Regions from separate parts of the Nitratireductor thuwali genome, predicted to be linked through region 2. Evidence: riboswitches for the same ligand, from Rfam matches in the RefSeq annotation. Region 2 holds a riboswitch; each other region holds the start of a gene.
The links. A riboswitch is a leader RNA that binds a small molecule or an ion and turns the genes downstream of it on or off. The one in region 2 is predicted to bind cobalamin.
Positions count from the first base shown of each region.

Region 1: another riboswitch for cobalamin. It lies ahead of NTH_RS03260 (TonB-dependent receptor plug domain-containing protein); the one in region 2 lies ahead of NTH_RS21090 (CbtB domain-containing protein).
Region 3: another riboswitch for cobalamin. It lies ahead of NTH_RS07190 ((2Fe-2S) ferredoxin domain-containing protein); the one in region 2 lies ahead of NTH_RS21090 (CbtB domain-containing protein).

Region 1 covers NZ_CP030941.1:684,356-686,613, reverse strand. The annotation lists gene NTH_RS03260 (TonB-dependent receptor plug domain-containing protein) at 1-1,263, opposite strand, end outside; cobalamin riboswitch at 1,384-1,589, opposite strand; gene NTH_RS03255 (ABC transporter substrate-binding protein) at 1,898-2,258, shown strand, end outside.
Region 2 covers NZ_CP030942.1:108,681-110,938, forward strand. The annotation lists gene cobU (bifunctional adenosylcobinamide kinase/adenosylcobinamide-phosphate guanylyltransferase) at 1-200, opposite strand, end outside; gene NTH_RS21085 (CbtA family protein) at 193-939, opposite strand; gene NTH_RS21090 (CbtB domain-containing protein) at 955-1,137, opposite strand; cobalamin riboswitch at 1,172-1,369, opposite strand; cobalamin riboswitch at 1,431-1,636, shown strand; gene NTH_RS21095 (DUF1636 family protein) at 1,676-2,134, shown strand; gene cobW (cobalamin biosynthesis protein CobW) at 2,131-2,258, shown strand, end outside.
Region 3 covers NZ_CP030941.1:1,511,156-1,513,413, forward strand. The annotation lists gene NTH_RS07185 (ABC transporter substrate-binding protein) at 1-226, opposite strand, end outside; gene NTH_RS07190 ((2Fe-2S) ferredoxin domain-containing protein) at 239-1,063, opposite strand; cobalamin riboswitch at 1,164-1,377, opposite strand; gene aztD (zinc metallochaperone AztD) at 1,453-2,258, opposite strand, start outside.

The DNA of each region.
Region 1 (2,258 bases), on a different replicon from region 2:
GCCCGCGGAGGCGTGCAGCCTGGTGCCCGTGTCGGCGAAAAGATAGGCGCCCGCCACGCGGTAAGTCGTCTCGCCGCCGAAACTGCTGTGTTCGTCGTGGCGCAAGCCGAGGCTGAGGGTAAGGTTCTCGATCGGGTCGAGAATGCCTTGCGTCCATACGCCGGTCATATCGACCGAATCGTCGATAGGCAGAGAGCCGGCGTCGTCGGTGAAGCTGGCGCTCTGGCGCTCGTGGTCCGCCCCGTATTGCAAGGTCAGCCATTCGGTTGCCTCGAACGATCCCTGATACTCCGCCTTGAGGCGCTTGCCCTCGTAATCCGCGTTGTAGGGACCAAACGTGGAATCGCTGTGGAGGCTGCGGTCGAGCGAGAAACCCTGCATGGCAAAGGTGTTCTTCAGTCGGCCGTCCATCAGGTCGAGGTCAAAGCCCATGCGGCCGGCGATCTGGCGGTTGCGGTTGATGTTGGTGTGGAACGGATCGTCCTGCGGCGGGTCCGCGAAGGCGTCGTCGAACTCGGCTTCGGCGTCTATATAGAGGCCCGAGGCGAACACGGCGAAATTCTCGCTGAACCTGTACTCGCCGCCGATATCGGCGCTGATGTTATCGTAGGAATCGCGTTCGGAGCCCGCGGCTGCGGCCGAGATGCCGTCGGTATGAAAGCCAAGGAGATTGAAGGTGAGGCGGCCGTTGCCTTTTGCCGCGCGCAGGCCGTAGGAGCCGCGCGCGGTTCCGCGCGACCCACCTTCGCCGGAGACGAGATGGGAGATGCCGGGTTCGATATCGCCGAGCGTCGAAAGGCTGATGACGCCAGCGATGGCGTCGGAGCCGTAAAGGGTGCTTTGGGAACCCTTGAGAACCTCAATCGAGTCGATGCCGCCGGACAGGAGGTACTGATAGGACGTCTGCACCTGGGTGCTGGTTGGATCGGAGATGTCGATGCCGTTGTAGAGCGTCTTCACATAACGTCGCGGCGCGCCCCGGAGCGACAAGCTGCCTTCGGCGCCCGGACCGCCCGCGGAACTGAGGGTAATGCCCGGCACCTGGGCGAGATAGTCGACCACCAGCGGTTGCGATTGCTCTTCGATCTCCATTCGGGTCACCGTGGAGCCCGTTTTGGACAGTTCGGTGGCCATCCTGTTCGGAGTGACGACGATCTCCCCCAGGTCAAGGTCCTGGGCGATGGTCGGCGTGGAGACGGCGAGTGCCAGTGCGAGCACCGACGCGGCAGTGGCAAGTGCGGCTTTGATCTGATTTGCGGCCATGGGCGTTCCTCCGCAACGGCTCAAGAGGTACTGGAAGGAACGGGCGCCCGCCCGGTCTCCACCAGCGATGACGAAACGCCACCACTGCGAAAACCACAGCCCCGGAAGCTTCCCGCATCCGGCAGGTGACGGCCCGAGGCAGGTTTCCTGGCTCGCGCGTCTTCGGCTTCCCCGCCTTCCCAGGCAGAACTGCCCAGTGGCATGTGAGGAAAGCCTCGGCGCTTACAGTTGCGGGAGCAGCTACGGCCCCGACGCGTGATGCGTCGCCCGTATTCCCTTTTACCCCGGCAGATGGCTGACGGGGCACCTCAGGCAGAGCGAGACGATTAGCAAGGCGCGCCAACAGCGTCAATCGAAGCGACGGCTGGCATACGCCTTTCGCACCGGCGCTTCGACCGGGTCTGCCCAAAATATCGCAGATTCTCCTTCGGCTATCGCTTTTGCGTCAAACTTGTCGCATTCTCCGCCTTCAATACCGCATCCAATGCAGCAATCTGACCGCAGACTGGAGCCGTCAATCCAGCATATCCAGTGGGGCAAGCTTCTTTGACATCGGCGTTTCGATGCGGAATGCTAACCCGGCAGGCAGATGTCACACGGGCATGCGAAACAGGCAGGAAATGGGAGTGGGTCGATGAGATTCTTCAAGAGCAACAGTGGAAGCGTGCCGGCACGCATTGCCGCGCTGGCCGAGGAGGCCAAATCCGGAGCATTGGACCGTCGCGAGTTCCTGGCGCTGGCGAGCGCTTTCGGCGCGACGACGGCGGGCGCCTACGCCATGCTGGGCATGGCGGCGCCGACGCGGGCGGTGGCACAGGAGCCGAAGCGGGGCGGCGTGCTCAAGGTCGCCATGTGGATCAAGGAAAACAAGGATCCGATGACCGCAGACTGGTCGGAAATCGCCAATGCGATGCGCCAGACGCTGGAGCCCCTGGTCAAGTATACGCGCGACTTCACCTTCGAAGGCCGGCTTTTGGAAGGCTGGGAAGTCAATG
Region 2 (2,258 bases):
CCACCGCGGCGGGCGCGGTGCTCGGCGATGCGCACGCGCATTTCATCGTCGAACGCCCGCGCCGTGGCGATGTAGCACCATGGCGCCGGATGCGCCTCGATCAGCCTTTCGGCATGCGCGCTCTTGCCGGACCGGGCGCCGCCCAGCACGAAGCTGAGCGGACCGCGACCGGTCCCCGAACCAAGCCCGGAATCAGGCAAGACCTGCGCGCGGCGCGCCCAGCCGCGCGGCAAAACGCGTCCGCACCAGCCCGGCCATGGTTCCCAGAACCAGCCAGAACACGAGGTTCGTAAGGGTGACGGCCACCACGAAGCGGTGATGCAGGTCGGCCGGCACAGGCGTCTCGTGACTTACCGGTTGGGGCGCGCCGACGACATGCGGCGCCACGATCAGCGCCACGCCGATCAGCGCCATGAGCGGCGAAGCGCGGAACGCGATCAGCGCAAGGCCGGCGGCGGTGAGGGCCACCGTGGCGATCCACCAGACCTGCCGGGACAACAGATCGGCCGCGGGCATGGCCGGCAGTTCGGGCGGCAGGCCCAGCCCCGGCGCCAGCGTGAAGGCGGCAAAGCCGGCAAGACCCCAGAACAGGCCCTGCCGCCAGTTGGCGAGCCCGCCGGCGAATTCCGACGCCACCAGCAACAGCAGCGCGAAACCGATGCCGGTGACGATGTTGGCCAGCGCCGTATAGGCCGCCCGCTCGAACCCGTCGGCCGGCGCCCAGGCGTCTTCGTCGTGGGAATGTGCCGCGGCAGCATCCTCCGCGCCGCCGGCCGCTTCACCATGCGCCTCGTGGCTGTGCCCGGACCCCGCTGCCTCGAACGTCTCCGCCTGCAGGATCAGCGGAACCGTGAAAGCCGTCTGCAGGACCGTCATGACAATGCCGGCGCACAGCCCGGCGAGCGCGGCGGCGAACACCACGTTGCGAAAAATACTCATGATCTCACCCTCTCGTCAGTGGCAGGGAAACGCCATGGAGTGGCGGTAATCGTGCCCGGCATTGTGCATGGCTTGGAGCTGTGAAAAGCCCACGAAGCCGATGATGAAGATGCCGAGCAGCCCCGCCAGGGCGAGCTGCAAATTGCGAGATTGTGCGGAAGAAGCCACGTCGTGCGTGGTCGAAGCATGTGTCGCCATATCCGTCCTCTCCCCTCCACCCGAGGGTATTGGTGTCAATTTTCGGTCGCCGGCAGGTTTCCTGGCTCGCGGGTCGATGTTCTTGCCCGCCTTCCCAAAGCTTCAAGCCTCAGTGGCAGATGGACGCGAACTCTCCGCCTACAGTTGCGGGGGCAGCCGCGGCATTGGCGCTTTCGCGCCGCACCGCATTCCCTTTTGGTCCCTTTCGAGGACCGGCGACGCGCCGACCATAACGAAAATGTGGCCCGCCGCAAACGGTTTGTTGAGCGCATTGACAGGAAGGACGAGCCGGCTCTAAATGCATCGCTGACGGTCTTCCTTCCGCAACGAAGGAAGCTAAGAGGGAATACGGTGCGGACTTCCGTCCAATGCCGTAGCTGTCCCCGCAACTGTAAGCGGAAAGTTTTCGCCGACACGCCACTGAGGCTTGAAGCTTTGGGAAGGCAGGCAAAAGCATCGATCCGCGAGCCAGGAAACCTGCCGTCGAAACGAGAAATCCTGACCGCCTGGCGGGTGACCCGGGCAAGGAGAATGTGTTTTGACGATCGACGGCGCCGTTGCGCGCGAACCCCTGACCGACCGTCCCTCTGCGGACTGCGATGAAACCGCCGGCGATTCCGGGCCGCGGCATGGCGTCACCGTCATCGTCTGCAGTTCCTGCCGGCATCCCGGTGAGACCGATGTCTCCCCGCGCCCGGGTTCGCTGCTGGCGGCCGATACAAGGCGCGCGGGCGAGAACAGCCAAGTCAGCGTCAGGCATGTTGCCTGCCTGGGCAACTGCAAGCGTGGCCTCAGCGCCGCCATCCTCAAACCCGGCGCCTGGAGCTATGTCTTCGGCGAGCTCACCACCGACAGCGGTGCCGATCTCATCGCCGGCGCCGAGCTTTTCGCCCGGTCGGCGGACGGCTTCATGCCGTTCCGTGCCCGCCCCGAAAGCCTGAAGCGGGGTCTCATCGCCCGCGTCCCCAATTTCGACAACCTGAAGGACCTGCCATGACCGCGTCCGCCGATCGCGTCCCCTGCACCGTCGTCACCGGCTTTTTAGGCGCCGGCAAGACCACACTCATCCGCAACGTCCTGGAGCGGGCTGGCGGCAAACGGCTGGCGATCATCGTCAACGA
Region 3 (2,258 bases), on a different replicon from region 2:
GCTCCGGCACCAGCTTGCCGTCCTTATCGACCATGAACAGCTTTTCGCCGACCCCGTGGCTGACCAGCGCCCAGCCGGCCGAACCGGCGGTCGGGTCCTCGCTGCCGAGCAGGAAGGTGGCGCCGATCTTCAGCGCCTCCTGCGCCAGAACCGGCGCGGGCATGGCAGAAATGGCGGTTGCCGATATGGTCGCAGCCGCAAGGACAAGGCGTGAGAAATATCGCATGGAAGCATCTTCCTAGGTTTCGGATTGTTCAAGTGACGGGGGTGGCGCAGAACGCAGCCGCTGTTTGCGGCCCGTGGGCGCGTAGGCGAAATCGGAAACGACCTTTCCGCCGAGCAGATGCTGCTCGACGATGCGGTCGATGACGGCCTCGCTGACGCCGCCATAATAGGTGCCTTCGGGAAACACCTGCAGCACCGGCGCCAGACTGCAGGGGCCGAGGCAAGTCGACTTTGCGGTCATGGTGCCATCGCCGGTGATGCGGAGTTTGCGCTCCTGCTGGCGGTTGCGTAGGTGGCCCCAGATCACGTCCGCGCCGGCCGCATTGCAGGCGCCGCCCTCGCAAACCAGCACACGGCGCTTCTGCGAAGGGACCAGCGAGCCTTCCGTCGCCTCCCGATCCGCCGGCGGGATCGGCATCTCCGCCGACGCACCACCCACCAGAGCGGCCAGGAGCGGCTCGAAGTGAAGGCTTTGCGCGATATCGCGGGATATGTGGATCGGCGGCCAGCCGCCCGGAAACTCCCTCTGCCACCGCTTCAGGGAGCGCGTCATCCAGTTGCGGAAGCTCGGCTCCATCGGCAGCATCAGTGGCACGATCACGATCGTGCCATGGCCGCTGTCGCGCAGTGACAACAGCGCATCGCGCAGAGAAGGCTGCCCCTGTTCGCAATAGCAGGAGACCGCCTCGGCAACGCCCGGCAACATGGAGGCAATGGCGGCCAGCCGCCTCATCTCCGCGTGCGGCGCGGCTGCGAAGGCAGACTTGGTGAGCAGCACCACCGCCTTGCCGGCCGGCTTGGCCGGCGCTTCCGAGTGGCGCGAAGAGGGTTCTTGCATGAAAAATCCCCGACCTGACGTGAACGGGGATCGGGAAACGTGGCCGTGCAGACACGAGGCGTCTGCGACAACGCGCGCTCCCATGGCAGTCCCCGGCCATGGAACACTATGCGGTCAGGCAGGTCTCCTGGCTTGCGGGTCGTCGCTGCCTTGCCTGTCTTCCCGGCCAAAAGGCCAGTGACGTCTAGGGCAAAGCGGCTCGCCGCTCACAGTTGCGGGTCAGCTCCGGATTTCCCTGGATCGGGGCACCGGATTCCCTCTTAGCTCCTGACCGGACGAATCCGGCCCGAAGAACCTTAACCAACCCGAACGTCCCCAACCGCGGCTTCCCTGTCAATCCTCTTCGGCGACATTTCCACCGCGCCGGCGACGCGAGCGGCCGCCCGCGGTCAGTGCGCCATCATCTCGTCAACGATGTCCTCCGCGCTCAGGGAGGAAGGATAGTAGGTCGGCCAGTTCGTCACTTCCTCCAGCAAAGCGGCGCGATCGTCGCCCCAGTAGAGGTGATAGTGGTCGGCGTCCGCCGGCGCGATCTTGTGGTCGCTGAACTGGATGTACTGGGGCGCGGCCTCGTCGCCCTCGGTCTTTTCGAAGATGAAGCGCACGCCGCGATTGCCCTTCTTGTAGGTCAGGATCTCATAGCCGTCGCTCGCATAGCGGGCTCTGAGCGGCTGCCCGTTGTTGAAGAACGTGACGGTATCGCCATCGATCACGATACGCTCGACGTCGGTTTTGTAGCCGACCTCGTAATAGGCCTCATATTCCGCCGCGGTCTTATCGCCCGTTTGCGCCTTATGCTCCATGACCGGGTCGAGCGTCCCGTCCTGCAGGTAGGGGTAGACCGACTGCCAGTCGCCTTCCCAGTCTGACAGGGCACGTTCCCTGATCTGGTCATCCTCGAAATAGCCCTTGTAGATCTGGTCGGCATCGTGATCGTGAGCATGATCATGGTCATCATGGGCTTCCTCGCCTTCGTGCGCCTCGCCCGAGCCGCCGACTGCGACGATATTGTAAGGCTTGCCCTCAACCGCGATCTCACCGGCCTTCTGGAAGGAGGCGGCCGCCACGGAATGCACAACGCCGTTCAGCGGGTCGGTGACATAGATATTGTCGCCGGCGACTGCAATGCGCGGCCGCGGATCGCTCCAGTGCCCGTCCATCGAGTAGGGACCGGTGAGCCCGAGCGAATTGGCAA